Halorhodospira halochloris: one gene and its partner. The protein of the gene in region 2 interacts with the protein of the main gene of each other region in a pairwise test. Links are inferred from orthologs where the notes say so. Each region holds a gene or a part of one and is shown on either strand. Other genes may lie near its edges.

Region 1 (15,596 bases), 1.6 Mb from region 2 along the record:
CCGCCGCCGAGCAAGAATGGCCCCTGCGGGGCGTACCCAAGCAGGTCTAGGCCCGCCTCCATCAAGGCATCGGCTAAGGCGCTAAAATCGACAAAAGCTGTAATATCCTGCAGCCCGGGATAGAGAAATGGGTCATTGTGGGCACGATGACGATAGTGAGAGATTAGTGTGCCACTGCCCCGCTCCGGCAGATAGTACTCTCGCCGCGGGTATCCGTAATCGATCCACAGCGTAACTCCGCGCTGTAGTGACTGCGCTATACCGTTAATAAATGCCGGCAAACGGGTACATACTTCAGAGACATAACCTGTAGGTAGCCGACCAAGCCGTGACTCTATGGCTTCAACCGCAGCCACCAAGTCCTTATCAGCAGCCATCCGGCTCCAGGCAAAACTATTTGCTTGGTTAGCTACGCCAAGCTCTAGCACGCCGTCATCGGTCCGGATAAAGCGACGCACCGGCAAGGCGTCGATCACCTCGTTGGCAATCCAGATGCTCTTTTCACTGTCTTCGGGCAGCTGCTCCAGCCACTCGACCCTGTCCAGCAGATCAGTACCAGCGCAAGAGAGTGTTTGCGCCTGCTCAGCACGCAAGGCCCCACTGACCTCGAGCATACGCCAACGTTGCGGCAGAGCGTCGAGACTTTTGAGCTCAGCAAGCGCATCTACAGCCAGCTTTCCCGTTCCCGGCCCGAGCTCGATTACTTCAGCACCGCCTAAATGGGCCATCATCTCGGCGATTTGCCTTGCCAGCGTACGGCCAAATAGAGCGCTCAGCTCGGGCGCAGTAGAGAAGTCGCCCCCAGCCCCAAACCTAGCCGCACCGGCGCGATAGTACCCCAGACCAGGGGCATAAAGTGCCAGTTCCATGAACCTTGCAAAACTAATCACCCCGCCGGCATCAGCTATCTCATCCGCAATCAGCTCATGCAGTCGCGCGCTACTTAGTAAAGCCAGTTCATCAGGCTCTGGCAGATCGTGGGGACTTATCCTGGCTGAGTTGCTCATGGTCGTTCCAAATCACCCAGTGGCCAGCGCGGACGGACTGTAAAGTCAAGGTTATCCCCGCCGCCGGCATTCAACCGCAAGTACCCAGCATAAGCTATCATCGCCGCGTTGTCGGTGCAGTACTCCAAACTAGGGTAGTGGACCGAAAACCCATCGCCCGCCGCTAGCTGATCAAGCCGCTCCCGCAACCTAGCATTTGCCCCCACTCCGCCGGCTACCACCAGTCGCCTACAGCCGGTGTGCTGAAGGGCTCGTCGACATTTGATAGTCAATGTGTCAACCATTGCCTCCTGAAAGGCATAGGCGATATCGGCACGCCTTTGCTCATTAGCACCACCACAGCTCTCTCGAAAACAATGCAAGACCGCGGTTTTTAAACCGCTGAAACTAAAATCCATGCCTGGTCGCTTAGTCATAGGACGCGGCAAATCAATCTCCCCAGGATTGCCCCGCGCCGCTAAACGGGCTATCGCCGGTCCGCCTGGATACGGCAGATCAAGCAGTCGGGCGGTTTTATCAAAGGCCTCGCCTGCGGCATCATCTAGCGACTCACCAAGAATGTGATAGCGACCCAATCCGGCGACTTGGACTAACTGGGTATGACCACCAGATACCAACAGGGCCACCAGTGGCATGGCAGGTGGATTGGGCTCTAGCAAAGGGGCAAGCAGATGCCCTTCCATGTGATGAACCCCTATGGCCGGGACTTGAGCAGCCCAAGCAAAGGAGCGTGCAAAGCCGGCGCCAACCATCAATGCGCCCGGCAGGCCTGGTCCACGAGTCCAAGCAACAGCGTCGATGTCGCGGCCGCTCAAACCGGTTTGAGCAAAAAGCTCGGCCACCAGTCCGGGTAGTTTACGGACATGGTCGCGCGAGGCCAGTTCAGGGACTACGCCTCCGTATACTGCATGATCATCAACCTGACTATGCAGAACGTGGCCCAAGATCCCTTCGCCCGCAGCGTAGACGGCTACTGCTGTCTCATCGCATGATGTCTCAATACCCAAGACCCGACCAAGATCAGGCACGCAGCATCTCTCCCGTATATAGATCCATTATCGGCGTGGGCCGGGTCAATCGACCAACAGCACCTGGTAACAGTGCATCAATCCGGTATCCGAAGTACCTTCTTACCTGCGCTGCCGTGGTCGCCGGAGGTGAGGCCGATCGATTAGCACTACTGGAGATGATCGCCCCGCCATAGGCGCGACACAAAGCGACAGCGGGTGGGTGCTGGGTAATGCGGATGGCCACGCTGGAGTATACCCCCTTAACCCAGCTTGGAAGTGCCCGCGCAGCAGGAACTAACCATGTAATCGGCTCCGGCCTAGCTGCGATCGCCTGCTCGAGCAGCCGAACATTCTCACTCAATGGCTCACCAATGAAGGGCGTCAAAGATCGTATATCGGCGCCTATGACTATCAAACCCTTCCTGGGCGAGCGCACTTTCAGTTCGAGCAACTTTGCTACCGCCGACCTATCCCAAGGATTGCACCCCAGCCCCCAGACCGCCTCGGTCGGATATGCCACAACCCCGCCGCGGCGCAACGCTGTTGCGCAGTAGTTCACTCTAAATGAGCTGTAGCTTCGCCCTGATCGCGAAAAATCCTTACTCATGAGTCGGAGGATTTGCCGATCTGGCTCTCCTCACCCGTGGCCAATCGAACTATGTTTTCCCTATGCCGCCATACAGCAGCCACAGCGATTATTGCGGTAGCTGCGGTCAACACCGGATCTTCCATATGCCAAAGCATGTACGCTGGCGCCATTGCAAAGGCGACGATGGCAGCCAAGGATGAGAACCGGAAGGCCGCGGCGATAGCCAACCAGGTCAGAGCGGTTGCCGCTAAGGCAACTGGTGACCAGGCCAACAACACACCCATTCCAGTAGCCACCCCTTTACCGCCTTGGAAGCGAAAGTAAGCCGGGTATAAGTGGCCAAAGAAGGCAGCCAAGCCGGTAGCAGAGATTATTACCGGGTCAGATGTAACCAACCAAGCCAGCACCACCGGCAGGGTGCCTTTGAGCCAGTCTCCGGCCAGCGTTGCTACAGCAGGGCCCTTGCCGGCCAAACGCAGCACATTGGTCGCACCAGGATTGCCCGAGCCATCTTCGCGAGGATCGCCAAGCTGCAGCACCCGGCAAACCAGAATGGCCGACGAGACAGAACCAACTAAGTAGCCAATTATCACTAATCCGATATCTATCATAAGGCGCGCTTCATTCGTTGATTCCAATTTTTGCTAAGAGCGGTCACAGTGCTCGGTTGCAAGCATAGATGATATGCGTGCTGCTGCAAAGCAACCTACAACAGCTCAGCCACTGCCTGGCAGCGGGCCTGGCGCACAGCCTCACCGACTTCTGGCCCGCGCATGCCTCGCTCGACGAACTCCTTAGCGGTAATCTCCTGCGCCGCATCCAGGGCTCGACGCAGCAAGACCCCCTGCCGATATTCAGCATGACTAGCAACCCCTTCACGGCCTAGGTAATCAGCTTTACAAGCCAGCAGGAAATATTCAAATCGCTGCGGGCGCCTAAATGCATCGAGCCTCTCTAGCAGCTCGACAATTGTCCCTGGCCGTAATTGCAGTGCGCGGTGAGCATGTAAATGGTAGCGCGCAACAATGCGCGCTACATCGCGACACTCCCTCGGCACCCGCAACCTCTCACTAGCCGCTTCGCTAAGCTGTTCACCTCGCACATCATGCTCAGGATGGCTGGGCAACTCCGCACAAGGCGTTTGCGCTTTGCCGGAGTCGTGAAGGAGTACTGCATAGCGAACCGCGAGCGGCATGCCATGATTAGCTGCTACTTCTAGAGCCAGCAAGGTGTGTTTAGCAGCATCCCCTTCCGGGTGATAATCGCTGCGCTGAGGAATGCCGTATAAATCATCTACCTCAACTAGAACCTTCTCCAGGGCTCCACACTCGCGCAAGACCTCTATCATACGCTGGGGAGACGGCTCCATCAGCCCCCTGGACAGTTCCTGCCATACCCTCTCCGGTACCAGCGCATCGGCTTCACCAGCGTCAACCATACGCCGACATAGCTCCATAGTTTGCGGCGCAATTCTAAAGCCGAGTTTGGCAAAACGGGCAGCGAATCTTGCCAGGCGCAATATCCTTAGCGGGTCTTCGGCAAACGCCTGGGTAACATGGCGTAACTGACGCTTAGCCAGGTCTTCTCTGCCACCATACGGATCAATTAGCTGACCATCGGAATCGATTGCCATGGCATTGATGGTCAGATCCCGCCTAGCTAGGTCTTCCTCGAGAGTCACATCAGGACAGGCATGGACTTCAAAACCGTGGTAGCCAGCCGCGGTTTTGCGCTCAGTTCGTGCTAGTGCATACTCTTCGCCTGTTTGCGGGTGCAAGAAGACCGGAAAATCTTTGCCCACCCGGCGATATCCCGCATCTTCAAGCTGCTCAGCAGTAGCTCCAACTACCACCCAATCCCGCTCTTTTACATCCAGCCCCAGCAGTTCGTCCCGGACAGAACCTCCGACGCGATAAATATCCATTATCGGTTACCATATACGTGAATAAAAACCTACCAAGCCATATGAGCCAACCAGCCCCCCGACAGCTTAAATTTCACTGCCAGACTGCGCTGCAGAAGGGAACCTCTAAAAACTTCGCCGGCGCCACCATCCGCCCCGGTGTGGAGGACGCCGTGAATCCATCCCTGGAGGCTTCATGGCGCCATCCCTGGCGCCAAGACCTCCACACCGGGGCGGATGGTGGCGCCGGCGAAGTTTTTAGAGGCCACCAGAAGGTCGACGCGAAATGCTGCTGTTAGAGATGGTGCTCTATCTGTTTATCGGCACCATAGCCGGGGCGAGCGCCGGCCTCTTTGGCATAGGTGGCGGCATCGTAATAGTCCCACTATTAGTAGGAGTATTTGCCCTGCAGGATATCGATTCCTCTGTAACGATGCACTTGGCATTAGGCACTTCGTTGGCAACCATCTGTTTCACCTCAGCAAGTTCTGCTTTAACTCACTACAGTTTAGGATCTGTGAGCGTTAGGACCGTACGCAAACTGGCCCCGGCGATGATTTGCGGAGCCGCTGTAGGCGTCAGCGCGGCTAATTACATCGGCACGGAATTGCTTAAACAGCTTTTCGGGACTTTTTTGTTGCTAATAGCAATAACCCTTGTCCTTGAGATAAGACCCTCTCAAAGTAGAGCCCCGAGCCCCGGCTCTCATCTGCTAGCTGGTACGAGCTTTGGTGCTATCTCAGCCCTATTAGGGGTAGGAGGAGGCACAATGTCCGTGCCTTATCTAATCTGGCGAGGTCACCATACTCACGCTGCCATAGGCTCTTCAGCGGCATGCGCCGTCCCATTCGCGGGAGCTGCTGCGGTTGGTTATGTGTTTATTGGCTGGGGAGATGAAGCAATACCCGCCGGATCATTGGGTTATGTATACCTGCCTGCACTCCTCGGCATTACCCTAAGCAGTATGCTTTTTTCGAGCCTATCAGCTAGGATCTGCCACAGCATTTCCAGTAGAAGCCTGACCTACCTGTTTGCTTTTATATTGGCCTCCACCGGCGCCCTTATGGTGCTTAGCAATTAAATTGCAACTCCGTCTCTGTGCAGGCACACTCTAGAAGTTGACTTGCATCCCTAGGTGTAGATTGTTGTCCATGGTGGTGTTACTCGTGCCACTACCCATTTGAATCCTTAGGTAGCGATAGCCCAAATAAACGGCTGAGTGCGGCGTCACATCAAACTGATAGCGCATAGTGGCCTCAAAAAGCCTGCGCGCGCGACCAAATGAAGTTATATTCGGAGCCACGTTCCCTTTTACTATGAAAGCCTGTGGAACTTGTCCGGTAATGCTGAAAACCATCGAACCACTAATAGCAAGAGCAGCAACCAACCGGTCTGCTTCTTCGGAATAGATGCCGTAAAGCTTGGCGCCGGCACCCACCTCCATCGGGTTAAACCCCTGTGTAGGTCCACCAGATGCGTGGAGCCCCGCACTAGCCGCAACATCTCCTGCCGAATTGAAAAATAGGCCGAGATTCTGCGTCACAGGACCCGCAACATCGACACGATCTCCTAAGGGCGAGGTAAACACAACCTCCGCCGCATTATCATGCAGGTTGAAGTCGAACTTATACTCTCCTTCGGCCTGCTGCTGAAACTGTGCGCCAGCCGAAGAAGCGAAGAGCATTAACGCGACCAAAGTTGCAACGGGATAAATAAACCTCTTTCTCCCACTGCAATGTGTAACTCTAAACATATCTCGGCCTCCGCAGGTTAGTAACCTAGAACCAGCTATTAGGCCACTAGTCTAAAGAAAGTTTTTTCTCCAGGTAATGGATATCAGTCCCCCCAGCACGGAAAGCAGCGTCCGAGATTATATCCTGCTGTAAGGATATATTGGTACGAATGCCGCTGACTACTATCTCAGATAGGGCTGTCCGCATACGTGCCAACGCGCTATCCCGACTCGGCCCGTGGGTTATCAACTTGCCTATCATAGAATCATAGTACGGAGGAACAGCATAACCTGTGTACACATGGGAATCCATCCTCACCCCTGGACCTCCAGGTGCGTGAAAGTGGTCGATGGTTCCAGGGCAAGGCATTAGTGTCTTGGGATCCTCAGCATTTATGCGGCACTCCATAGCATGGCCACGGATCACGATATCCTGCTGACCCCAGCTCAGCGGCTCGCCGGCAGCTATGCGAATCTGTTCAGCCACCAGGTCGCACCCCGTGACCATCTCAGTTACTGGATGTTCAACCTGAATTCTCGTATTCATCTCGATGAAGTAAAACTCACCGTTTTCGTAGAGAAATTCGAACGTTCCGGCTCCTCGGTAGCCCATCTGCCGGCAGGCCTCTGCGCACCTTTCGCCAATCTCATGGCGCTGTTGGTCGGTTATCCCTGGTGCCGGAGCCTCCTCGACAACCTTCTGATGGCGCCGCTGCATCGAGCAATCGCGCTCGCCTAAGTGGATCGCATTGCCATAGTTATCCGCAAGCACCTGGAACTCGATATGGCGCGGCTTTTCCAGGTACTTCTCCATGTAAACGGTGCTATCACCGAATGCGTTCTTGGCCTCATTTTGAGTAAGCGAAACGGCATTCAGTAGAGCAGCTTCACTGCGCACCACACGCATGCCGCGCCCGCCGCCGCCTGACGCCGCCTTGATCATCACCGGATAGCCGATGCTCGCCGCTATTCGTAGTGTCTCGTCGGGATCATCTTCCGGGATCGGCCCTCCGGAACCGGGCACACAGGGAACCCCTGCCTCTTGCATGGCCCGTATAGCTGAAACCTTATCGCCCATAGTACGGATGCAATCGGGCGGTGGACCAATAAAGACAAACCCCGACTGCTCAACTCGCTCGGCGAAATCGGCGTTCTCAGAGAGAAAGCCGTAGCCCGGATGAATAGCTGTAGAGTCGGTAACTTCAGCAGCGGAAACCAAGGCAGGTATGTTCAGGTAACTTTCGGTTACACTATTCGGCCCAATGCAGACCGACTCATCAGCAAGCCTCACGTGCTTGAGCTCTCGATCAGCCGAGGAGTGAACAGCGACGCTCTTGATATCAAGTTCGCGGCACGCTCGCAATATTCGCAGGGCTATCTCCCCGCGATTAGCAATGAGAACCTTCTGCATAGCGCTCACTTAGTTGGAAACCAGGAATAGCGGTTGATCAAACTCAACCGGCTGGCCGTTTTCTACTAGCACAGCAGTAACAACCCCGTCACGATCTGCCTCAATCTGGTTGAGCATCTTCATCGCTTCAATAATGCACAGGGTGTCTCCCGCACGTACCTTTTGCCCCACCTCGACAAACGGCTTGGATGTGGGAGAGGGGGAGCGATAGAAGGTGCCGACCATCGGTGAGCGAATCGGCTCACCTTCAGGCTCTTCTTCGCCGGGCTCTGTTGGAGTTTCACTGCCCGTTGAAGTCGCGCTGGGCTGCGGTTCAGCTGCAGGCTGAGGCGCAGGAGCCGGCTGCGGATAAGGTGGATAACCCATTTGGGCAGGGGGGGGGGATGGCTGAGGCGAGTTGCGGGTGATCCGGACCGACTCTTCGCCCTCAGCTATTTCTATTTCGTGTATGCCCGATTCGTCGAGCAATTCAATGAGCCGCTTGATCTTGCGAATATCCATGTCGATGGCGCCCTATCTCTAGTTTTGCTGCCCTACCATGCGCCGCAAAGCGGCTTGGACGGCGAGTTCGTAGCCTTCTGCCCCTAGCCCAGAGATAACTCCCTGAGCTATGTCAGCAAGATAAGAACAGCTACGGAACGGCTCGCGGGCGTGGATGTTGGAAAGATGAACTTCAATAAAGGGTATTTCTACAGCCAACAAGGCGTCACGCAGACCGATACTGGTATGGGTCAAGGCGGCTGGATTAATGACTATGAACCCGACGCCTGAGTCAGCTGCGGCGTGGATAGTCTCGATAAGTTCGCCTTCATAGTTGGACTGGGTAGCTTGGAAGCTAACGCCGTGCTGGTCACACAGGCCTCGCAGCCGCTCGTTCACTGAATCCAATGTGGCACGACCGTAACGCTGGGGCTCTCGGCTACCCAGACGATTCAAGTTAGGCCCATGGACAACTAGCAACTTCGGCATACTTGGCTGCTACCCCTCAAGATCAATTCGGGGATTTTGACCGAGGTTGCCTTTTTTGTCCAGTTCTCTGAGGATCGCTACACTTTCAGCTTATTTCTTTACCAGTATTGCATGTAAACTGCTACAGATGGGAACCTCTAAAAACTTCTCCGGCGCTACCATCCGCCCCGGTGTGGAGGACGCCGTGAATCCATCCCTGGAGGCTTCATGGCGCCATCCCTGGCGCCAAGACCTCCACACCGGGGCGGATGGTAGCGCCGGAGAAGTTTTTAGAGGCCACCAGATAGGCACTGGATTATTTCCTCTTCAGAGCCTGGCGAGCATGCTCGGCAAACTCCTCTGCCCCCTTGAAACCAACAACGCGATAATCACGCAACTCTTGACCTTCCGTGTCAAAGAACATAATCGCCGGTGGCAAATATATCCCCCGCGACTCAAGCAACTCACGGTTGTCATCGGTCATGGAGGTAACGTCTACCTTCAGTTTCTCAACCCCATCCAATACCTCACGTACTTCTGCAGCCGGCAAGGTACGTTCCTCGAGCTGGATACAATAGGCACACCACTCGGCAGTAACATCTACAACCGTGGCCTTGCCTTGTTCAGCCGCTGCGGCTACCGCCTCATCCAGCTGATCGTTACTGCCATCTACTGCGCGCCATTCGGCCAACATCTGCTCGCGGGCGGCCGCTAGATCATCACCTAGCGCCGCAGCCCAGGGCCGCAGTGGATCACTAGCCCCAGTTGCTGCACCGAAAAACTGGGCACTCGCCGCTATGCTGAGTACACCGACGCCGACCCACGCCACGCCCTGGGCCTGGCGATTCGACCCAGCCACGCCTGCCGCACGGCTAACGCGCCACAGCAGCCAAGCAGCGGCTCCACCCAACAACATTCCCCAAGCGGCCAACTCCAGTGCCGCAGGCATAAAGCGTGACGCCATCCACAGGGCGACACCGAGGAAGACAAAACCGAAGGCTTGCTTGACCGCCTCCATCCACGGGCCGGAGCGCGGCATCCAGCGTCCTGCTGCTGTTCCGACCAACAGCAGCGGGGCACCCATGCCCAGCGCCATCACGTAGAGCGCGCCAGCGCCCAAGGCTACCTCACCGGTATTGCCGATAAACGCTAGTGCGGCTATCAGAGCCGGCCCCGAACAGGCCCCTACGATCAATGCAGACAATGCACCCATGGCTATAACGCCGACTTCATGGCCGCCGGGCAGGCGGCTCGAGGCAGCCTGCAAGCGCCCTTGGACAGAGGCAGGCATCTGCAGGTTGTATAGCCCGAACATGGCCAATGCCAGCAGCACGAACAGTCCACTAAACAAAGCGGTTGCCACCGGCCCCTGCAAATCTGCCTGCACAGCCCGCCCTGACAGACCAGCCAGCGCCCCAGCCCCGGCATAGGTGAGCGCCACTGCTTGCACATAGAGGAAAGAGAGCCATAGCGCCCGACCTGTGCCCGGGCTCTCGCCGTTGCGCCCAGCACCGACGATAAGGCCTGAGAGTATGGGAATCATCGGATATAAACAGGCGGTGAAAGCCAACGCCAGCCCGGCGACAAAAAACCCGCCCAATATAGCCCACAGGCTACCTCCCGTTAGCAGGTCGGTGAGCTGCTCGCCTGGCCCTCCTCCCCTTTCGGCTGCCCCACCTACGCTAACCGTGGCGGCATCATCCATGCCAGCTTCAGCAGTGCTTGGCGGGTAACAGATTGAGCGCGGCTCATTGCAGCCCTGATAATCAGCACGCAGGGTAGCCTCAGCGGAGATCTCCTGAGTGGTTTGGATATGAACCTGAAGCACCTCACGGTAAATCTCGACCTCACCAAAGAACTCATCTGCGTGCTTCTCACCATCAGGTATGCTGACCTCTTTGATCTCGTTATCGCCATCGTCGATGGCAAAATCTAAGGCATGGCGATACAGATAGTGGTCATCTTCGATTTGCCAGGTAGCTACTAAGCGATCCGAGGAGAGCTGTTCGACGTGGAAGGGGAACACCTCTTCGACCGGCTTTAGCTCCGCTTGGGCTAGAACAGCACCTGGCGCAGCCCAGAGCAAGAGACAGACAACCCCGGCAAGACGCACTACTCCCCTCATCTCGAAAGCTCCCGCAACAATTAGTTTACCCGCAACGTATGCGGCATTGATAATGTGTCACACTATCGCAGTCAGTCGCCCTTTGGCAAGTGGCGCGTCTGCTCCGTGATCCAATCCAGGAAGCCCGCCAAACCTCTCTCTATAGGGCACGCTATAACCTCAGGCAGATCGTATGGATGGCTACCGGCAAGGTGCTCCTCAAGTTGGGAATAGGCCACATCACTAGTCTTAATGACCAGCAACTGCTCACTATCACTTTGCACTTGCCCTTCCCAAAAGAAGACCGAGGTCAGGCCGGGGATGATATTGACACAAGCCGCTAGCCCAGCCTCCACTACCTCGCCTGCCAATCTTCTCGCGGTCTGTTCATCAGGGCACGTGCATAGGACTACTAGTTGGGTACTAGCCATTGGCACCTCCTCTTCGACGAAATTGCGACGCCCTCAATAGCTTTTCTCTAAAGCAGTTCACCGTAGGCAAAAAAATTTGCAGCGGGTAGACCTGCTCGGGGTTGAATTCTATCACTACCGTCCGCATCTAGTGATGCAAGGCAAGCGCCGGCATCGCTCGCTGGGCCAATCCACTTGACGATGCCACGTTGACCGGTATTATTAGCACTCAACTCAAGCGAGTGCTAACAGCCCAGTCTAAGACTGGAGAGGCAATCGAATAATCAAATGAGCACCATTCACTCAACTCTTAACGAACATAAATAAAGGAGTGAGGATAGATGAGCAGCATCCGTCCCCTACACGACCGAGTAGTGATACAACGCCTTGAGGAGGAGCGTACCTCGCCAGGCGGGATCGTGATCCCTGAAACCGCTGCCGAAAAGCCGATGAAAGGCAAGGTTATCGCCGTCGGCAACGGCAAGATGCTTGACAATGGTGAGCGCCGACCGGTGGAAGTGAGCGTCGGTGATCAGGTGCTGTTCGGCAAATACTCCGGCACCGAAGTGAAGATCGACGGCGAGGATTATCTCGTGATGCGTGAAGACGACATCATGGCCGTCTTCCAATAGCCGAATAGGCGTACCATCTCCAACCACAAGGCGGTTGTAGACAAACAACTTAGATCAAGATCAGAACACAAGCGTTAACAGGTCAACTAACAGAGGAGCCGACCATGGCTGCAAAAGAGATTCGCTTCTCCGATGATGCGCGCCAGCGCATGATGAGCGGCGTCAACCAACTCGCCAACGCCGTAAAGGTCACATTAGGTCCACGCGGGCGTAATGCAGTTCTCGACAAGAGCTTTGGCGCCCCAACCGTGACTAAAGATGGTGTATCGGTTGCTAAGGAGATCGAGCTCGAAGATCACTTCGAGAACATGGGCGCTCAGATGCTCAAAGAGGTCTCATCGCAGACCTCAGATGTTGCCGGAGATGGCACTACTACGGCTACTGTGCTCGCTCAGGCCATCCTGCGCGAGGGCATGAAGTCGCTTGCCGCCGGCATGAGCCCCATGGAGCTCAAAAAGGGCATCGAAAAGGCCACTGAGACAGCATCGAGCTACCTAGCCAGCGATCTCTCCAAGCCCTGCGAGGACGACAATTCGATTGCTCAGGTCGGCACCATCTCGGCCAACTCAGACGAAGCTGTCGGGCGCATCATTGCCGATGCCATGGGCAAAGTCGGCAAAGAGGGCGTCATTACCGTAGAAGAGGGGTCCGGCCTGGAGAACGAGCTGGATGTAGTTGAAGGCATGCAGTTCGATCGTGGCTACCTCTCGCCTTACTTTGTAACCAATCAGCAATCGATGAAGGCGGAACTCGAGGACGCCGCGATCCTGCTGCACGACAAGAAGATCTCCAACATCCGCGATCTTCTGCCGCTGCTCGAGGGCGTAGCCAAGCAAAACCGCCCACTGCTGATAGTCGCAGAAGAGGTAGAAGGCGAGGCGCTGGCCACCTTAGTGGTCAACAACCTGCGCGGTATCGTCAAGGTTTGCGCCGTAAAAGCCCCTGGCTTCGGCGATCGACGCAAGGCCATGCTCCAGGATATCGCCATTCTTACCGGCGGTACTGTGATCTCCGATGAGGTCGGCATGACCCTGGAGAACGCCACCGTTGATGACCTCGGCTCGGCCAAGAAGGTGCAGATCTCCAAAGAGGAGACCACCATCGTCGGCGGCGCCGGACGCAACGACGACATCATGGCGCGCGTCGAGCAGATCCGCAAGCAGATGGAGGACTCTACCTCCGACTACGACAAAGAGAAGCTGCAAGAGCGTGTTGCCAAGCTGGTAGGTGGCGTTGCAGTTATCAAGGTCGGCGCTGCCACCGAAGTCGAGATGAAGGAGAAGAAGGCTCGGGTCGAGGACGCCCTGCACGCCACCCGAGCTGCTGTTGAGGAAGGCATCGTCTCCGGCGGTGGTACAGCACTGATCAGGGCGCTATCCTCGCTGGAAAACCTGACGGGTCAGAACGAAGAACAGACCCAGGGTATTGCCTTAGTGCGACGTGCTATGGAAGAGCCGCTGCGCCAGCTGGTCACCAATGCCGGCGAAGACGCCTCGGTCATTGTTAACAAGGTCAAGGAAGGCAGCGGTAACTACGGCTATAACGTCGCCACCGGTGAGTACTGCGACTTAGTACAGGCGGGTGTGCTCGACCCGACCAAGGTCACTCGCTCAGCGCTGCAAAACGCAGCCTCCGTCGCCGCACTGATGCTGACCACCGAGGCAATGGTCGCCGACCTGCCAAAGAAGGACGATGAAGGCGGTGGCGGCGACATGGGTGGCATGGGCGGCATGGGTGGCATGGGTGGCATGATGTAAGCTGCCCTGCTTCCGTGGCCTATAGGCGCCATGTATCATAAACCCCTGCTGGGCTTAGCTCGGCGGGGGTTTTTATTGTTGTTTTGCGTAAATTCTAATGGTGGCCTCTAAAAACTTCGCCGGCGCCACCATCCGCCCCGGTGTGGAGGACGCAGTGAATCCATCCCTGGAGGCTTCATGGCGCCATCCCCGCGCCAAGACCTCCACACCGGGGCGGATGGTGGCGCCGGCGAAGTTTTTAGAGGTTCCCTAATGCAAATTGGCTATCCCAAATAGCGCCGACAACAACTCCCCCAGAGCCTAGCCACCTCGGCGAGTATGGGGGCGCCATGAAGACATCCCTGGAGGCCTCATGGCGCCCCCCTAGCCTCAAAGCCCTCTACACCGAGGCAACTAAGCTCAGGGGGAGTTTTATATAGTTAACTCCTTAGGATTAGCTACTACAGCAAATTGGTATGAGCAAAAAACCGGAACCAACCCAGTTGAAACCGATGCGCCCCAAAAAGAAGAAGAAAAAACCGCCGCACAACATTTACCACCCCTACTACTGGCCAACCTGGCTTGGACTCGGGGCAATGCGGCTATTGACTCTCTTACCTGTCGCAGCGCTTGGGCGATTAGGTGACGGCCTTGGAATGCTGCTTTGGGCACTGGTATCGAAACGTAGGCATATAGTGCGCACCAACATTGAGCTGGCCTTTGCCGATTGGCCAACTAACAAGCAGAGGGAGCTTGAACGTCGCCATTTTCGTTCAGCCTCGCGGGGTATGCTCGAAGGGGCACTAGCATGGTGGACTCCCGGCGATAAGCTAAGCCCATACTACACCATAGAAGGCTTAGAGAACCTGGAAAAAGCCCGCCGGTACGGTAGAGGGGTGATCCTCTTGATGCCGCACTACACTTCCATGGAGATGTGCGGCAAGATAATCGGTCTTCACGTAGCTGACTTTTATCCTACCTACAAACCAGCTAAGGACGCTGCCTTCAATGCAGCGATGCTCAAGGCCCGCTCTACTGGGGTAGCTAAGCCGATAGCTAGCGAAAACATGCGTGCAGTGCTCAAGGTGCTAAAGGATAACCATGTCGTCTCCTACTCACCCGATCAAGATTTCGGTCGTGAAAGTTCAGTGTTTGCCCCTTTCATGGGTGTTCAAACCAGCACCCTTACAGTTACTGCACGTATTGCACGTGCCTCGGCTGCACCGGTGGTGCCTTTACACTGCCAGAGGCTGGCCGGCAATCGCTGGCATGTAAGGTTGGATCCCCCATTAGCAGACTTCCCCTCAGGCGATGACCATAAGGATGCGGCTAGTATAAATGCCATTATAGAAGAGCAAGTAAGGCGAGCGCCGGAACAGTACCTGTGGCTGCATAGGCGCTTTAAGACCCGCCCGGATCCAACCGAACCCTCGCCCTATTAATCACCAATAGGGAACCTCTAAAACTTCGCCGGCGCCACCATCCGCCCCGGTGTGGAGGACGCCGTGAATCCATCCCTGGAGGCTTCATGGCGCCATCCCTGGCGCCAAGACCTCCACACCGGGGCGGATGGTGGCGCCGGCGAAGTTTTAGAGGTACCCAATAGGCAGGCTATAGGCCTCAATCTTGAGTCACATCGCCAATAGAGACCTCCCGGCGGATCGAATGGACACCAGTAAATTGCTGCCAGAGCTGCCTATAAGTTAGACCACTTACCGGATGAACCGATTCGGGCGCGATTTCCGCTAACGGGAGGAGGACGAAATCGTGCTCTAGTATCTCTGCGCGCGGCAAAGTGAGGGACTCAGTATTGATAATCTCATCGCCCCAACTGAGCAAATCTAGATCCAACGTTCGAGCTGCGAACTTTGGGCCGCTGCGGGCACGCCCATGCGCATCTTCAATACCCCGCAACGTATCTAGAACGTAGTAGAGGGGCTCTTCGGTAGTGAACACTGCGGCAAGATTAAAAAAATCCTCGCCAGCAAACCCCACCGCAACACTCTCATAGACGGGCGAAAAGAGCACACTCGGCCAGTGTTCGCGCAACGCACTCATCGCCGAGCAAATATTTTGCTCGCGATCAATGTTGGTTCCAATACTTAGATATACGT
Region 2 (15,685 bases):
CGGATAGCACTGATACCCGTCTTTGGGCTGTGCTTTCTGTTGCCCGCACCATGGACCAATATCTTGACGGTAGCGGTATTTGCTTTAGCAGCAATTACTGATTGGTTGGATGGCTACCTTGCACGACGCCTTGAACAGTCATCTGAATTTGGCGCCTTTCTTGATCCGGTTGCGGATAAGCTGATGGTTGCTGTGGCGCTGGTTGCTTTGGTAGCCCTCTATCCCGGTCTGTGGATGGCGATTCCTGCAGCCGTTATCATAGGACGTGAGATAGCGGTATCGGCGCTGCGCGAGTGGATGGCCGAACTCGGCAAGAGGGCCAGTGTCGCTGTGAGTCAGCTAGGTAAGGTAAAGACAGCTGCACAGATGGCGGCAATAATGATGTTGCTCTATGGCGAGCCTATCGCCGGGGTGCCCATACCGGAATTTGGAGTGGTGCTGATCTGGTTGGCAGCAATCCTTACTCTCTACTCTGCCTTCGCCTATCTGCGAGCTGCTATTAAGGTTCTAGACTCCTGATTATGATTGGAATGGAAAACAGATCATATATTTGATCTAGGGGGTATGATTTGGATAAAGCGTCCTTTACCGGGTTGTTGGTTGGCATAACGGTTATATTTACGGCCATTGCCGCCAGCGGTGAGGGTGCTCAGTTTTTATATTTGCCGGCAGTGCTGATCGTCTTCGGGGGTACCTTCTCGGCAACCTTGATAAAGTTTTCCTTTTGGCAAGTAATCAACTCGGTAAAACTGGCATCTTTAGCCTTTACTACTCAGAAGGAAGAGCCTCGTGAGTTGATTGAGCAGACCAAAGAGTTAACAGCAGTAGCGCGCAAGCATGGCATATTGGCCCTGGAAGATGTTGACATCCGCAACCCTTTTTTCCGCAAGGCCATTGACCTACTAGTAGATGGAGTCGATCTGCAGCTTATCCAAAAGATACTGCGCGAAGAGCAGGAGCTTTCGACTCAGCGTCATGAGGTAGGGCAGAGAATATTTCGCAGTATCGGTGAGCAGGCACCTGCTTTCGGTATGATTGGTACCCTGGTTGGCTTGGTGCAAATGCTCGGCAATCTGGAAGACCCTGAAGCGATTGGTCCAGGAATGGCTGTAGCGCTGCTGACAACCCTGTACGGGGCGGTCTTTGCCCAACTAATCGCCATTCCTATAGCTGACAATCTGGAGATGCGTGCTCAGAATGAGTATGTTAATCAATCTCTTATTATTGAAGCAGTAGATTGCATCCACAACCGCTATAATTCACGCTTGGTTGACGAGTTGCTGTCCAATTACCTGCCCCGCAATCATCGCGGTTTAGATGTCCCTGGGCAGGGAGCCGAAGGTAATCAGGCATTTGATCCGAATCAGGGTGGAAGATGAGTGGCATGCTGACTTTCGTTAATCTGGACGCTTCATAGGTGCCTCTAAAAACTTCGCCGGCGCCATCATCTGCCCCGGAGTGGAGGACGCCGTGAATCCATCCCTGGAGGCTTCATGGCGCCGTCCATGGTGCCAAGACCTCCACTCCGGGGCAGATGATGGCGCCGGCGAAGTTTTTAGAGGTTCCCTCATGGTGCCATCCCTGGCGATAAGGCCTCCACACCGGGGCAGTTGGGAGGCTACCAGGGGAGTTTTAGGGGTTCCCTTATGAAGATATGGGGCAGAAAAGACGCAGGGGCGCCGCGGTGGATGACGACTTTTGCCGACTTAATGGCGGTGCTGGTAGTGTTTTTTGTTATGCTTTACTCGATGTCAACCATAGATAATTTGCGCTATCAGCAGATGGCTGACTCTTTGCGTGAAGTGCTTGGTCCGTCCGCGGTAGGGGATGATACCCCTCGTCCGGCCCCCTCATTGGTAGATTTTGATGGTGATTTTGCATCTATTGAAAGACCCCAAATAAATGACATTGATCAGCCAGAATATACCCAGCTCGATGAGATTCGGGACGCCTTACGCGAAGCCTTGGCAGATGACATCGAAGATGGGGTAATTCAATTAGGGGAAGATGATGAGGGAGTGTTGTTGCGTTTCGAGGACCATGCGGCATTTGAGTTAGGCAGAAAGGAACTGCAGGATGATTTCTTACCGGTGCTCGAGAGGATCGCCGGTGTATTGGCAGAGACTCCCGGTATTATAAGAGTTGCAGGACACACAGACGATCTTCCCATTCAGACAGATCGTTTTCGCTCTAACTTTGAACTATCTTCGGCCAGGGCGGTATCGGTAGTTCACGTCTTTCAAGAAAGTGGACTGCCGTCGCGACGAATGGTGGCTCAGGGGCATGCCGATACGCGACCGCTGGTGCCAAACACTAGTGATGAGAATAGGGCCAAGAATCGCCGTGTAGAAGTTGTTCTTACCGAGGCCCCCGAAGATACTTCAGAGTAGGACAAGACTACTTGTTACTACCCCATTAGCAAAAAGGGAACCAATTTTGAGAGAGCGAGGTAATCACCAACCCACACAGGATTGCGGTTATCCTACTGAAGACCCCCCGGTAGAGTTTGAGATAGCCCGTAGACTGTTTCAGGACTCACCCCACGGCTCACTGATAGGTCTAGAGCTAGTCGATTTGGGCAGCGATTTTGTGGTCTCAAAAGTGGCATACCGCCCCGAGTTAGTGGGCAATCCGCAAACAGGATACCTCCACGGTGGGGTTATAACTACCATTATAGATCAGAGCAGCGGGGCCTCGGTCATGCTCGCTACAGGCGGCCAAGAGGGAATAGTAACCCTTGATTTGCGGATTGATCATCTGCGCCCGGCAGCTCCGGGGCGTGACGTTTATGCCCGTGCTGAGTGTTACCGGGTTGGCCGTGAAGTTGCCTTTGCCCGTTGTTCGGCTTACCAAGAAGACCCGGCATATCCATTTGCGACTAGCATGAGTGCCTTCATGCGCCTGAGAGATGAGGTAGCACAGAATGGTTGAGTTGCTTGAACAGGTGCGTGCTGCCCGCGCTGAGGAAGATTACTCGGCGCTATCTCGAATGTTCCCTTACGCTAGTCTGATTGGTATTGAGGTAGAGCCAGATGAATGCTCGGGTGCGGATCCGGGGCAGCTGCTGATGAGCATGCCCTATCGGGATGATCTTATCGGCCGGCCTGGGAGCGGCTCTCTACACGGTGGTTTGCTGGGTGCCTTCCTCGAGCACGCCTCGATTGTGCAGATCCTATGGAACGGGGAGAGCCGGTATTTGCCTCGGATAGTCAACTTTCACATTGATTACTTACGTCGCGGGGCGCAGGAGAAGACCTTTGCTGGTGTAGAGATCCGCCGACAGGGGAGGCGAGTTGCTAATGTTCATGCGCTAGCGTGGCAAGGCAACAGGCAGCGACCGATCGCGGCTGCTCGCGGTCATTTTCTGCTCACTCCACCGGAATAATGTTTTTCCTAAGATGAACCTCGAACTACCCGGAGCCACCTATCGCCCCGGTGTGGAGCTCGCCTTCACTCCATCCCTGGAGGTTTCATGGTGCCATCCCTGGCGCCAAGATCTCCACACCGGGGCAGATGAGTGGCTCAGGGGGGGGGTTAGAGGTTCCCTAAGGGGCATCTCAAAACTCCCTAGTCTCACAGGAGGAACAAGAACAACATGAGTCAACACTTACCACCTTCCCGGCCGCCGCGAGCGGCACAGCAGCAGCACACTATTGAGCAGTTCGGCGAGCAGCGCAGTGACCCTTACGCTTGGCTACGAGATCCCGACTGGCGAGCCGCCATGCTCGATCCGAGCCGTCTGCAGGAGGATATTCGTAGCTACCTGGAGGCTGAAAATAGCTATACCGAAGCTGTTCTCCGCGGCCAAAAAGATCTCCGCGAAAGACTATTCAGCGAACTGCGAGGACGGATAAAAGAGGCAGACTCTTCGGTTCCTGAGCCCGATGGGTACTATGAATATTATACTCGCTACCGCGAGGGAGGGCAGCATCCATTAATTTGTCGGCGTAAAGCAGGCATGGGTGAGCAGTTTGAAGAGATTCTGCTTGATGGTGATGCTGAGGCTTCTGGATATGACTACTTCGATATTGGTGAGTGTGTACATAGTGATGATCACCGTTATCTTGCCTTTGCCATAGATACTACCGGAGCAGAATCATATACCATCCGTATCAAGGATCTCTTCAGCGGTGAACTACTGAGCGACAGCATCGAGCAGGCGCGCGGCGATATTGTCTGGTCGAGCCGATCAGATACTATACTGTATACCGTTCTCGATGACTCACATCGCCCGCGATGGGTCTATCGTCACCGGATTGGGGATAACTCCCGCCACGATACCCTAGTCTATGAAGAGCGCGACGCCGGTTTTTTTGTCAATTTAGGGCGTACCGAAAGTCGCCGTTTTCTGCTCATAGAGACTCATGATCATACGACCTCAGAGGTCCATGTAGCTCCTGCCGAGGTGCCGGAGGCAGGTTTTAGATGCCTTATTCCACGTCAAAAAGACGTGGAGTACAGCGTCACTGATTGCGGTGAGCACTGGCTGATTCTGACCAACCATAATGCTGAGGATTTTCGTATTGTCAGCGCGGAACTGGGAGGTGAGGCCGCGACTGAATGGGACGAGTTGGTTGCCCACCGCTCGGGGGTTTTGATTCATGACATGCTTTTGTTTAGTGATTATCTAGTGCGTCTAGAGAGCGAAGATGCCCTACCGCGGATTGTCATCAGGGGCCTAGAGGATGGGCTAGAGCATACGGTGGAATTCAGCGAGCAGGCCTATGCCTTGGCCCTAGATCCCGGGCTCGAATTCGATACCTCTATACTGCGCTTCAAATACTCGTCATTGACTACACCAACCCAAGTCTTTGATTACGATATGGACACCGGGGAACGGGAGCTGCGCAAGGAGCAGCAAATACCTAGTGGCCATGACCCGTCGGATTATGTTGCCAAGCGAGTTAACGCTTATTCTCCCGACGGTGAAATGGTGCCAGTTTCTCTACTATATCGAGCTGACTTAACGCCCGGACCTGATACTCCTGTGCTACTGAGCGGTTATGGAGCTTATGGCATCAGTCAGCCAGCCGGCTTTTCCCCGCACCGTTTCTCTCTTGTGGATCGTGGCTTTGTTTTTGCCATTGCCCATGTGCGTGGCGGCAAAGAGCGCGGCTTCAGATGGTACCGGGAAGGGAAACTGCTCGCCAAACAGAATACTTTTAGCGACTATGTTGCCTGCGCCGAGCACTTAATTGAATCCGGTTACACCAGTGCTGGCAAGCTTATCGTCCATGGTGGATCGGCTGGCGGGATGCTAGTAGGAGCGGTGCTAAATCAACGCCCGGAGTTGTTCGGTGCTGCTGTCGCTGATGTGCCTTTTGTCGATGTCCTTAATACCATGAGCGATCCAACGCTGCCCCTGACGCCGCCTGAATGGCCGGAGTGGGGCAACCCGATTGAGGATGAGCAGGCCTATCGGAATATATCTAGCTACTCGCCTTATGAGAATGTCTGTGCGCAGGAATACCCACCGTTACTGGTAACCGCTGGGGTCTCCGATCCGCGTGTAACTTACTGGGAGCCAGCCAAATGGGTGGCCCGGCTGCGTGCACTTAAGACTGATGATAATCCGTTGTTACTCTGGACGCATATGAGCTCTGGCCACTCTGGGCCTGGGGGACGGTTTGATTATCTGCACGAGGTGGCGCTGCGGTTTGCGTTTTTGTTGTGGGTCTTTGGTAGATGTGACTAGAGTGCCGCGGAGGGGGATGGGCACCTCTAGGGCTCCCTCTGAGCAATTTGCTGCCTAGGTGTGAAGGAAGCCGTGGATCCATTCCTGGAGGCTTCAGGGCGCCATCCCTGGCGCAACCCCCCTATACCGGAACAGTTAAATTGCCCAAGGGCTGTTTTGAGTTATCCGCAAAGTGGTTTTTGCTAATTTTTCTGTTGTTCTTAACCCTTTAATCCGGTAACCGTTGTAGCTCGTTCTCGATCTGTCGGGCCACCTGAGAGCCTTCGCGGGCGTTATCTAAGGCCTGCTGTAAATAACTACGCGCAGTCTCGAAATCGCCCTTGTTATATGCCGAATTAGCGGCCAGACGCAGCCCCATGACGTGGTTTGGATCCATGTCAAGGATTTCGTCGATCAGCTCATCGAGGCGCCCGCGGAAATCGCCATTCTGCAAAGTGGCAAGAAAATCGGCATTCTGCAAAGTGGCAAGAAAATCGGCATAGTAGGTCAGCAAGTCTGCATCTTTACGTGCGCCGATGCGCATGGCGATCTCATAAAGGCGTTCTGCCTCTGCGATCTTTTCCCGATCCTGAGCTGTAAAGCCTTGCCAAGCGACTCGCTGCGCGAGGTTTACCTGCTGTGAAGCACGTTCGCTGCTTGGTGTAGCCGCATCAGGATCGCCAACCATGCCATAGACTGAGAAGGCCATGGCGGGCAGGGCAATGCAGCTTACTAGCGCAGCTGTGACCACCGCTGTTCGATTGCCGCGGGCCATCTGCGTACCTTCCTCGTCGTCCGGATCGATGGCTCCGCTCTGTACTAGATCGCGTTCCAGGTCATACATCGCCTGATCGAACTGTTCACGGCTGAGGGTGCCGTTTTCCAGATCCTGCTCCAGCTCGCGCACCCGATCGTAGTGGATCTGTGTGTTTACCTCGCGGCGCGACTGTTGCTTAGCACGGCTCGCTGCATCGCGGATTAGCGGGAAGAGGATGAAACCTAGCGCTAACAGGCAGAATCCGAGCAAAATCAATACGAAGCTTGTGTACATATACCCTCCGGGAAGATGAGTATTCAGTACTCAATCCCATGTTCAATAGCCACGCCGAAAACGCTCTAAGGCACGGCGCTCCGATTCGGTAAGCTCGCCGCGTGCAGCTAGCTGCTTACGCCGCCTTACGACCTGCAGCCAGGTTATAACCCCGATAACCAGCAACAGGAAGGGGCTGACCCAGAGTAGGGCGGTGTTTAGTTGCATCGGTGGCCGGTAGCGCACATAGTCGCCGTAGCGGTGAGTCATAAATTCGATTATCTCTTCCTTGCTGTAGCCGTCTACAGTCATTTCATAGACGCGCCGACGCATATCAGCAGCGAGATCGGCCGGCGACTCGTATATTGTCTCAGTCTGACAAACGGTACAGCGCAGTTCGCGCACCAGGGTGTAGTATTGTTCTCGCTGCTCTTCTGTCTCGAATTCCAGGGGCTCACCAATGGATATCGCGTTTGCCGGAGCAGCCAGAGCCAAACCGAGCATCAGGGCAAATGCTACCCCTACCATCTGCAAAGCCATCCACCCTGGGTTGGCAACGCGCCAACGCCAGAAACTGGAAGAGGTTATGCGCATCATGACTGCCCTGCCTCCAACTCTTCGATTAATGGCAGAATTTCCTCTCTTACTATCTCATCATTAACGGGGCCGATGTGTTTGTACTCAATGGTGCCATCGGCGTCGAGTATATACGTCTCAGGGGTGGCGTAGACTCCCCAGTCCATCCCTGCTCGAGCCTCTGGGTCGAAGGCTATCTTCTCAAAAGGATCGCCGAACTGATCCAGGTAGCGCTGGGCATTGGCCCTTGTATCGCGATAGTTGATGGCGTGGATAGGCGTGCCGCGCTCAGACAGTCTGCGCCAGTGCTCATGCTCGGTACGACAGACATCGCACCAAGAGGCCCAGACATTGACGATGGCGACCTCACCGAGGAAATCTTCCTCGGTGATTATCTTATCGGGATCGCGCAGCGATTCAAGCTCAAACGCCGGAGCGGGCTTGCCCACCAGTGGCGAAGGTAAACCGCGATCTTCCATCTGCAAGCCAACGTACAACAGTCCGAGCACACTTAGAGCTATTACTGTCGGAATGACGATGCGCTTGGTCATGAATTGCCCACCTCCGAGCGAGCCGGTTTTTTGACTGTGTTATCTGAACTGTCAATGTTTTTCTCAGAGACAGAGCGACGATCTCCTTGCATGCGATACCGTCGGTCACCTGCAGCGAGGAACCCGCCAAACGCCATCAGCAGGCAGCCTGCCCACATCCAAGTCATATAAGGCTTGTAGTATAGGCGCATGGTCCACGCCTCGCCACCAAGATGGTCGCCAAGGGCGACATAGACGTCGCGTATCAAGCCGCGGTCCAGGGAAGCCTGGTGCATTGGTTGCTGTGGGCTTTTGTCGTAGTACCTGAGCTGTGGATAGAGAGTATTAATTACCCGGCCATTACGGCGTACCTCAATCTCTGCTTGCTGGGCGGTAAAGTTGGCGCCGCGCACCTCTGAGGTACCGGTCATAGTGAACTCATAATCGCGTACCATCTCGCTCTGCCCTGGTTCCAGGCGGACGTCGCGCTCTACCTCATAGGTGTTGACCATCGCTATGGCCATGACGATCAGGGCGAGTCCAGCATGCGCGGCGTGCATACCAAAGAAATTGGGTCGCAAGGCACCGCGGATTGCCGGTCCCCAGCCCATGTCGAGGCGCCTGTTTACCCGCTTGTAAAAGTCCATGCCGGCGGTGGTAAGAATCCATACCACAATCATCAGACCGATCGCGGTGAGCGGATTCCAGGCCCCCATGGTCAACGGCCACAGACCGCCGATTACCACGCAGACGAGAAATATCCAACGCAGTTGCCGATATGTTTCATAGGGAGAAGAGTGCTTCCATGAAACTAAGGGGCCAATCCCGATCAGGAACAGCAGCGGTAGCATGAGCGGCATGAATACGGCATCGAAATAGGGCGGACCTACCGAAATCTTGCCCAGTCCCAGCGCATCGACGGCTACCGGGTAAAGTGTGCCGACCAGAACCGCAGCACATGCAACCGTTAACAGTACGTTATTGGCCAGCAAGAGCGATTCGCGGGAGTACCAGCTGAAGGCGCCGCCTAACCCAACCTTAGGTGCTCGCCAGGCGTAGAGAGCCAAGGAACCGAGTAGGGTAACGGCAAGAAGGCCGAGGATGAAGACGCCGCGATCAGGGTCTGTGGCGAAGGCGTGGACCGAGGTAATCACGCCGGAGCGCACCAGGAAGCCGCCGAAGATGGTCAGGGCAAAACTGACGATGGCGAGCATTACCGTCCAGACCTTAAAGCCGCCACGCTTCTCGGTTACTGCTAGAGAGTGGATCAGCGCGGTAGCGGTCAACCAGGGTAGCAGCGAGGCGTTTTCGACTGGATCCCAGAACCACCAGCCGCCCCAACCGAGTTCATAGTAGGCCCACCATGAGCCCAGGCCGATACCTAAGGTAAGAAATCCCCATGCGGCGGTCGTCCAGGGCCGCGACCAGCGTGCCCAGGCAGCGTCGAGCCGGCCGCCGATCAGTGCCGCCATGGCGAAGGCGAAGGCTACTGCCAAGCCGGTGTAGCCGATAAAGAGCAGCGGTGGGTGGATGATCATGCCTGGATCCTGGAGCAGAGGATTCAGGTCAGTCCCCTCGGGTGGAATCGGGAAGAGGGTGTCGAACGGATTGGAGGTAAAGACGGTAAAGCCGATGAAGCCGACCCCCACCATACCCATTACTGCTAGGACCCGGGCCAGCATCTCCCGCGGTAGGGCGCGACTAAAGGTAGCTACAGCAACGCCCCAGATGCCGAGGGTGAGCACCCAGAAGAGCATCGATCCCTCGTGACCGCCCCAGACTGCCGTGATCTTATAGACAAGCGGCAAATCCTGGGCCGAGTTACTGTAGACGTAGGCGAGGGAGAAGTCATCGCTGATGAACGCCCAGGTCAAGGCTAAGTAGGCGATCAGGAGAAAGGCGAACTGACCAACAGCAAGTGAGCGGCCTGATCGCATCAGCCGCTCATCTGCTAGGTAGGTGCCCACTAAAGGTAAGACAGATTGTATTACTGCCAAGCAAAAAGCTAATACAAGTGCAAAGTTGCCTATTTGTCCTAGAAGCATAATCCCTAGTAATCCACGAATTCGCTTGGGTCACCGCCGGCACGCTTGATAGCTTCCTCTGCCTCGGCGGGCATGTAGTTCTCGTCGTGACGGGCCATCACGTTATCTGCGTCGAATGTGCCCTCATCGGTTATGCGGCCTTCGACAACAACGCCCTGGCCCTCACGAAACAGGTCCGGCAATATGCCGTAGTAGGTTACCTTGACACTGCTCTTGGTGTCGGTTACCCCAAACTCCACCCGGGTAGACTCGCTATCCCTTTGCACAGTTCCCTCTTCTACTATGCCGCCGATACGAAAGCGGCGCTCGGGCATCTCCGATTTAGCCATCACCTCCGAGGGGGTGATAAAGAAGGTCATGTTATCGCGAAAGGCATTTAGCACCAGCGCAGTAGAGATACTGACCCCGGCAACTATGCCTAGAACCAGAAATAGTCTTTTGTGGCGAGGTTTCATACTGGCCTCCTCCTTAGAAGAAGACGCACTGGCTTAGCGTGAGCGTCGTCCCAGGCGTGAAAAAATACGGTTGCGGCGGCGACGCAGCAACAGCCACTCAGCAATTATTACTGCCGCAACCATGCCGAAAGAGCCCCAAACGTAGGGGGCATGTCCGCCCATGGCGAGAAAATCCCCAACTCCGTCCCACATCAGCTTCTGCCCTCCTGCTGCGCAGTTGTAGTGCTATCGTCCGCTTGCTGTTCGCCAATGTCGCCGATATCCGCAGCCGCTGCGGCGCGTTCCCGTTGCTCGCGAGTCAGTCTGCCAGCTGCAGCAGCCTGTGCCCATTCTGCCCCCGGCTCCCGTTCCAGGGCTTCGGCCTGGGCGCGGCGCAGAACGATGGCCGCACAGTAGATCCAGAATGCTGCAGTCATTACCAGTAAGGCAGCTAGCATCTCCGGTGCCATACTCGGCCCGTCGGCGCGCATTACTGAGGCGCCTTGGTGGAGGGTGTACCACCAGTTGACCGAGAAGTAGATGATGGGCACGTTTACCGCTCCAATGATAGCCAGCAGCGAAGCGGAACGCCCGCCCTTATCGCGATCGTCGGATGCTGCATGCAGAGCAATATAGCCTAGAAAGAGGAAGAACAGAATAAGGGTCGAAGTTAACCGGGCATCCCAGACCCAAAATGTTCCCCAGGTAGGAGCCCCCCAGAGGGCACCGGTCCACAGGGCGAGGAACGTCATCAAGGCGCCCGTCGGGGCGATTGCTCGGGCCATGACATCAGCCATGCGGATACGCCAGATGATGAATATGGCGCCGTAAACAGCCATTAGCAGGTAAAGGAACATACCCATCCAGGCGGTGGGCACGTGGATGAACATAATCCTATAGCTGTTGCCTTGCTGGTAGTCCACTGGGGCAACGAAGAAGCCTATGTAGAGGCCTATCACTACCGTGATGCCTGCCAAACCCCATAGCCACGGGGTGAGGCGATCGGCTAGGGCGTAGAAGTTCGGCGGTGCTGCATATTTGAGCCAGGGGATGGAACGCGAACTCATGGCTTTATACTCCTGTAATCCTGATCTTGTCTTTCAGTCCAATGCTATGCGCAGTGCCCCGGCTATTGCCAGGGGGGCTAGCGGTAGGGCCAAGGCCAGTCCGGCGCCGAGCAATGAGAGGTGGGCGTGGAAGATACTGTCATACATTGCTTCGGTGACTGCTCCGGCGCCGAGGACTAGAACCGGCACGTAGAGCGGCAGGATGAGAAGTGCCATCAGCGCCCCTCCAGCCCTGACCCCTAACGTCAGCGCCGCGCCAATGGCGCCGATGAGGCTCAGCACAGGGGTGCCGATAAGAAGCGATAGCGCTAATACAGCCAATTCCAGTCCCTGCATGCCCAATGAGTAGCCTAGCGCAGGGGAGAGTGCCACTAAAGGTAGACTCAGTGAACACCAATGGGCTGCGACCTTGGCCAGGGCAACCAGGGCGAGAGGCTGTGGTGATAGGGCGAGCTGCTCTAGAGTGCCGTCGCGCCAGTCATCAGCAAATAGCCTATCAAGGGATATCAGGCTTGCCAGGGCCGCTGCCACCCAAACCGCCCCCGGAGCGATAGTGCGCAGTTTTTCCGGTTCCGGGCCGATAGTGAGCGGGAACAAGGTGATGACTATTATGAAAAACGCAACAACTGTCAGTACATCTTGGCGCCGCATCACTATTAAGGATACGTCGCGTTGCATTAGGGTCCAGAGTGACCTTCCCATAGTCGATTCTTAGTCCAGGTCGAGGGTGAGCGGCTCAGGTAAGCCGTCGATGGATTGATGACTTGTAGTTATGACCATGCCACCCCGGTTTAGGTGATCAGCAATGCGCTCGAAAAGCCAGGCAACTGCGCGCTTATCCAGAGCGGTTAGGGGCTCATCTAGTATCCATAACCAGCAAGGTGATATTAGTAATCGCGCTAGGGCGCTGCGCCGCCTTTGGCCCTGGGAAAGATAGCGTACCGGGATATCCTCCCGACCGCCCAACCCCGCCTGCTCTAGGGCGTCGAGCTGGGTATCGAGATCGGCGTGCTCGCCACGGATGCCTAAATGTATGGCAAGGTTCTCCAGCGGGCTTAGCTCGTCCTTGACCGCATCACGGTGCCCCAGGTAGAGGATGTCACGGCGCAGGTTCTCATCAAGATGGCGGATGTTCTGGCCATGCCAATAAACCGCTCCGGCTGCCGGTTCGGTGAGACCGCATAAGGCGCGCAGCAGCGTGGTCTTGCCGCTACCGTTGCGGCCACGCACGAACAAAAGATCCCCGGTTGTGATGTCGATATCGACATTCCTGAACAGGTTTTGGTCGCCGCGGCGACAGGCTAAGGCCTCAGCTTGCAAGCGACGGTTAGCGCTAGCGGGATCGGCAGTGACATTATCCGACTGAGAAAGAGAAGAGGGGGCTGCAGGGATTGCTGCGAGCACTGTGCCGAGCGGGGGGCTCATAGGTTATTTGCTTCTCCATCCTGTTGCAGTGGGATGCCAAACTGCGTGTGATTGTCGCATGTACTCACCAGCTTGCCTAGCCTGTAGCTATTTGCCTGGCTGAATGTCCGGGAAGGCGCTGCCGCTGCTAAGTTTGCGCAGCGACAGTTGAGCAGCTACTTGGCGAGCTGTGCGCCGGTAGTCCTCGGCAATTCGGCTCTCAGGCGTGGCAATTACCGTCGGTTTACCGCTGTCGGTTTGCTCGCGGATAGTTATATCCAGCGGCAGCGATCCGAGCAGTTGAACACCGTATTGAGCGGCCATCTGTTGCCCCCCGCCGCTACCAAAGATCGGCTCCTCATGGCCGCAGTTAGAGCATATATGTAGGCCCATATTTTCGATTATGCCCAGCACCTCGACGCCGACCTTCTCAAACATCTTTAGCCCTTTGCGGGCATCAAGTAAGGCTATATCTTGCGGAGTAGTTACTATCACGGCGCCACTAACCGGTACTCTCTGGGCCAGAGTGAGCTGAATGTCGCCCGTGCCCGGAGGCATGTCCACTATCAAGTAGTCGAGACCCTGCCATGCGGTTTCGCTTACCAATTGCTCCAGGGCCCGTGTGACCATGGGGCCGCGCCATATCATCGGCGTATCTTCATCTATCAGCGCCCCGGCAGACATGACCTGAAGGCCGTGACCATCCAGCGGCAGCATGTGCTTTTCGTCCTTGGCCTCGGGTGCAGTGCGGATACCGAGCATGCGGGTTTGGCTAGGGCCGTAGATGTCGGCATCGAGAACTCCGACGCGAGCGCCTTCGAGCTGCAAGGCAAGGGCAATATTAGCGGCCACAGTCGACTTGCCGACGCCTCCTTTGCCGGAGGCTACTGCGATTATGTTCTTGATCTCGTTAAGGGGCTTTACACCAGCTTGGACGGCGTGAGAATTAATCTTAGAGTCGATGGTAATATTGATATGATCGTGATCTGTTAAGCTCGTCAAATGCTCAGCCAACTCAGATCTAAGGTAGTCGCGATAGGCTTGATGGGTGGGAAAGCCGAGTTCAATCACAATATCGATCAGCTCGTCACTGATCTCGAGTTGCTTTATACAGCCAGCGCTCGGTAGGTCGCAAAGCAGATGTGGCTCGGTAAAATTACTAAGGCACTCAAGTATGCTTTCGCGCTCAAGACTCATCGATACTATCCCCCTAGGGCAGCGAAAAGTGCCCGGTACTCTTCGGTAAGCTTATGACGTGGGGCATGGTGGATAAGGGGCTTGGCGTTTTGATGTGATTCGCGCACCTTGACTGAAGCGGAGAGATAGGCGTCGAGTATCGGTAGCCCCTCATCGATTAGTTCTTGGACGACGTTGCGCGGTAGCTTGGCTGCTGATTGATAGTGATTTACTACTACTCCTTCAATCTGCAGTGACTCATTGTGATCCTCCTGGATCTCATGAATGTGCTCGAGTAGTTCATATAGGGCCCGGCGCGAAAAGTCGTCACAATCAAAGGGTATCAGGCAGCGATTGGCAGCGATTAGTGCCGAACGGCTGAAAAAGTTTAGTGCCGGCGGTGTGTCGATGTATATCGCATCGAATTGATCCTGCAAGGTCTCCAGGGCATCACGCAGTTTGTAAATCTTGTAGCGCGATTCAAGTTTGGTCTGTAGGCTTTCAAGCTCGCGGTTGGCTGGCAAGACAGAGAGATTGGCGAAATCAGTCTCGCCAACATAGAGACTCAACTCAGGGGGTTTGCGCGGCCCTATGCGAAACCCTAAAGTCGAGGCGAAGAATTCGGCCATGGTGTGATCGCAGTCATCTGCAGCCTCGCCAAGCAGGTAGCGAGTAGCGTTGCCCTGTGGGTCGAGGTCGACAACAAGGGTTCGTAAGCCTTGATTGGCGCTTATTGCGGCTAAGTTGCATGTTATGGTCGATTTGCCGACACCGCCTTTTTGATTGAATATTACCCGCCTCATTTAGTGCTCCCACAGGTCTGTTGAGACTCGATGTTGAGCATTCTACCGGCAGCGGAGGGTCCGATGAAACGGATCAGACATTTTCTTACTGCACTGCGTGTCCACTGGGCGGATGATGCTGCCGGCCGTGGTGCTGCTAAGGTGTTGGTTGGCGTGCTGTTGATTGTCGCTGGTGTGTTTAGTGCCTTAGGTGAGGTCTCGGGGCTAGCGGTAGGGGCTCTGGTGGGCGGCCTACTGCTTTACATAGGCAGTCAGTTAGAGCCGCCTGATTATGAAGATGAGCTCATAGTAAAGGGTGAAGTAGCAGATTTTGTCGAGTTGCAGCGCGCGCGCAGCGGGCCGCGCTTTCGCCCCATATACGCTTACGAAGTTAACGGCAAGCGCTATACTCAGCCGGCCTCAATCCGGACTATCCGGCCTCCGGCGAAGGGCAGTCCGGTGCGAATTGCTTGTTCGGCTAGCAATCCTCAAGAAGCCCACCGCGACGATGGTCTGGAGGGATATCTGCATCTGGCGGCCTACGGCGTCGGGGCACTGACCATAGTGATATCTTTGGTCGGGCTGCTTATGAGCCTAGCCTTGATACTCGCCGGGGCCTTGCTTATCCGCGCCGGGCAGGCTGATCGTAGTGAGATAGAGAGCAGCCTGGGCCTGTTTGCCGATGCCAAGCGCCTGTTCTATAGCGTGAGCGAGAGGGTAGTGCAGGTTCGCCAGCGCGCCATCAAGCAAGCGGATCCGCCTCGCAGCGAAGATTGAACATAGTGCAAGTTCCCTTTGGATTCAATACGGGTAAAATAGAGCCGTTGGGCGCCTCGAAAAACTTCCCCGGGGTGCCTTTAAAAACTTCCCCGGTGCCATCTTCTGCCCCGTTTTGGAGAGCTTGGCGCCAGGGATGGCGCCGTGAAGCCTCCAGGGATGGATTCACGGCGTCCTCCACACCGGGGCA

Evidence for each region.
Region 1: the proteins of HH1059_RS07920 (region 2) and dsbD interact in binary tests that used the Escherichia coli proteins (3 or more experiments, as listed by UniProt). The link is inferred for Halorhodospira halochloris from one-to-one orthologs.

Annotation. Positions count from the first base shown.
Region 1 is NZ_AP017372.2:124,348-139,943, reverse strand. Bases 8,322-11,232 are described here. They hold dsbD (protein-disulfide reductase DsbD), read right to left. Parts: upstream 10,726-11,232; coding sequence 8,917-10,725; downstream 8,322-8,916. Other genes in these bases: cutA (divalent-cation tolerance protein CutA), read right to left, coding at 10,797-11,135; aroQ (type II 3-dehydroquinate dehydratase), read right to left, coding at 8,322-8,621. Also shown: HH1059_RS00660 (class I SAM-dependent methyltransferase), read right to left, coding at 1-1,007; tRNA (adenosine(37)-N6)-threonylcarbamoyltransferase complex transferase subunit TsaD, read right to left, coding at 1,004-2,035; L-threonylcarbamoyladenylate synthase type 1 TsaC, read right to left, coding at 2,028-2,576; glycerol-3-phosphate 1-O-acyltransferase PlsY, read right to left, coding at 2,621-3,217; HH1059_RS00640 (multifunctional CCA addition/repair protein), read right to left, coding at 3,313-4,530; HH1059_RS13870 (hypothetical protein), read left to right, coding at 4,683-4,808; HH1059_RS00635 (sulfite exporter TauE/SafE family protein), read left to right, coding at 4,796-5,590; HH1059_RS00630 (YfaZ family outer membrane protein), read right to left, coding at 5,621-6,262; accC (acetyl-CoA carboxylase biotin carboxylase subunit), read right to left, coding at 6,309-7,652; accB (acetyl-CoA carboxylase biotin carboxyl carrier protein), read right to left, coding at 7,662-8,153; more of aroQ, read right to left, coding at 8,172-8,321; co-chaperone GroES, read left to right, coding at 11,456-11,746; groL (chaperonin GroEL), read left to right, coding at 11,851-13,503; HH1059_RS00590 (lysophospholipid acyltransferase family protein), read left to right, coding at 13,959-14,924; HH1059_RS12985 (hypothetical protein), read left to right, coding at 14,988-15,128; folK (2-amino-4-hydroxy-6-hydroxymethyldihydropteridine diphosphokinase), read right to left, coding at 15,103-15,596. UniProt on the Escherichia coli protein: Required to facilitate the formation of correct disulfide bonds in some periplasmic proteins and for the assembly of the periplasmic c-type cytochromes.
Region 2 is NZ_AP017372.2:1,729,394-1,745,078, reverse strand. Bases 6,065-9,064 are described here. They hold HH1059_RS07920 (DsbE family thiol:disulfide interchange protein), read right to left. Parts: upstream 7,832-9,064; coding sequence 7,298-7,831; downstream 6,065-7,297. Other genes in these bases: HH1059_RS07915 (heme lyase CcmF/NrfE family subunit), read right to left, coding at 7,828-9,064; HH1059_RS07925 (cytochrome c-type biogenesis protein), read right to left, coding at 6,768-7,301; ccmI (c-type cytochrome biogenesis protein CcmI), read right to left, coding at 6,065-6,725. Also shown: pgsA (CDP-diacylglycerol--glycerol-3-phosphate 3-phosphatidyltransferase), read left to right, coding at 1-519; HH1059_RS07955 (MotA/TolQ/ExbB proton channel family protein), read left to right, coding at 570-1,379; HH1059_RS07950 (flagellar motor protein MotB), read left to right, coding at 1,647-2,390; HH1059_RS07945 (PaaI family thioesterase), read left to right, coding at 2,437-2,931; HH1059_RS07940 (PaaI family thioesterase), read left to right, coding at 2,924-3,385; HH1059_RS07935 (S9 family peptidase), read left to right, coding at 3,596-5,695; more of ccmI, read right to left, coding at 5,904-6,064; more of HH1059_RS07915, read right to left, coding at 9,065-9,855; cytochrome c maturation protein CcmE, read right to left, coding at 9,861-10,310; heme exporter protein CcmD, read right to left, coding at 10,344-10,502; HH1059_RS07900 (heme ABC transporter permease), read right to left, coding at 10,502-11,356; heme exporter protein CcmB, read right to left, coding at 11,390-12,058; cytochrome c biogenesis heme-transporting ATPase CcmA, read right to left, coding at 12,068-12,781; iron-sulfur cluster carrier protein ApbC, read right to left, coding at 12,869-13,957; HH1059_RS07880 (ParA family protein), read right to left, coding at 13,963-14,739; HH1059_RS07875 (DUF3592 domain-containing protein), read left to right, coding at 14,803-15,495. UniProt on the Escherichia coli protein: Involved in disulfide bond formation. Catalyzes a late, reductive step in the assembly of periplasmic c-type cytochromes, probably the reduction of disulfide bonds of the apocytochrome c to allow covalent linkage with the heme.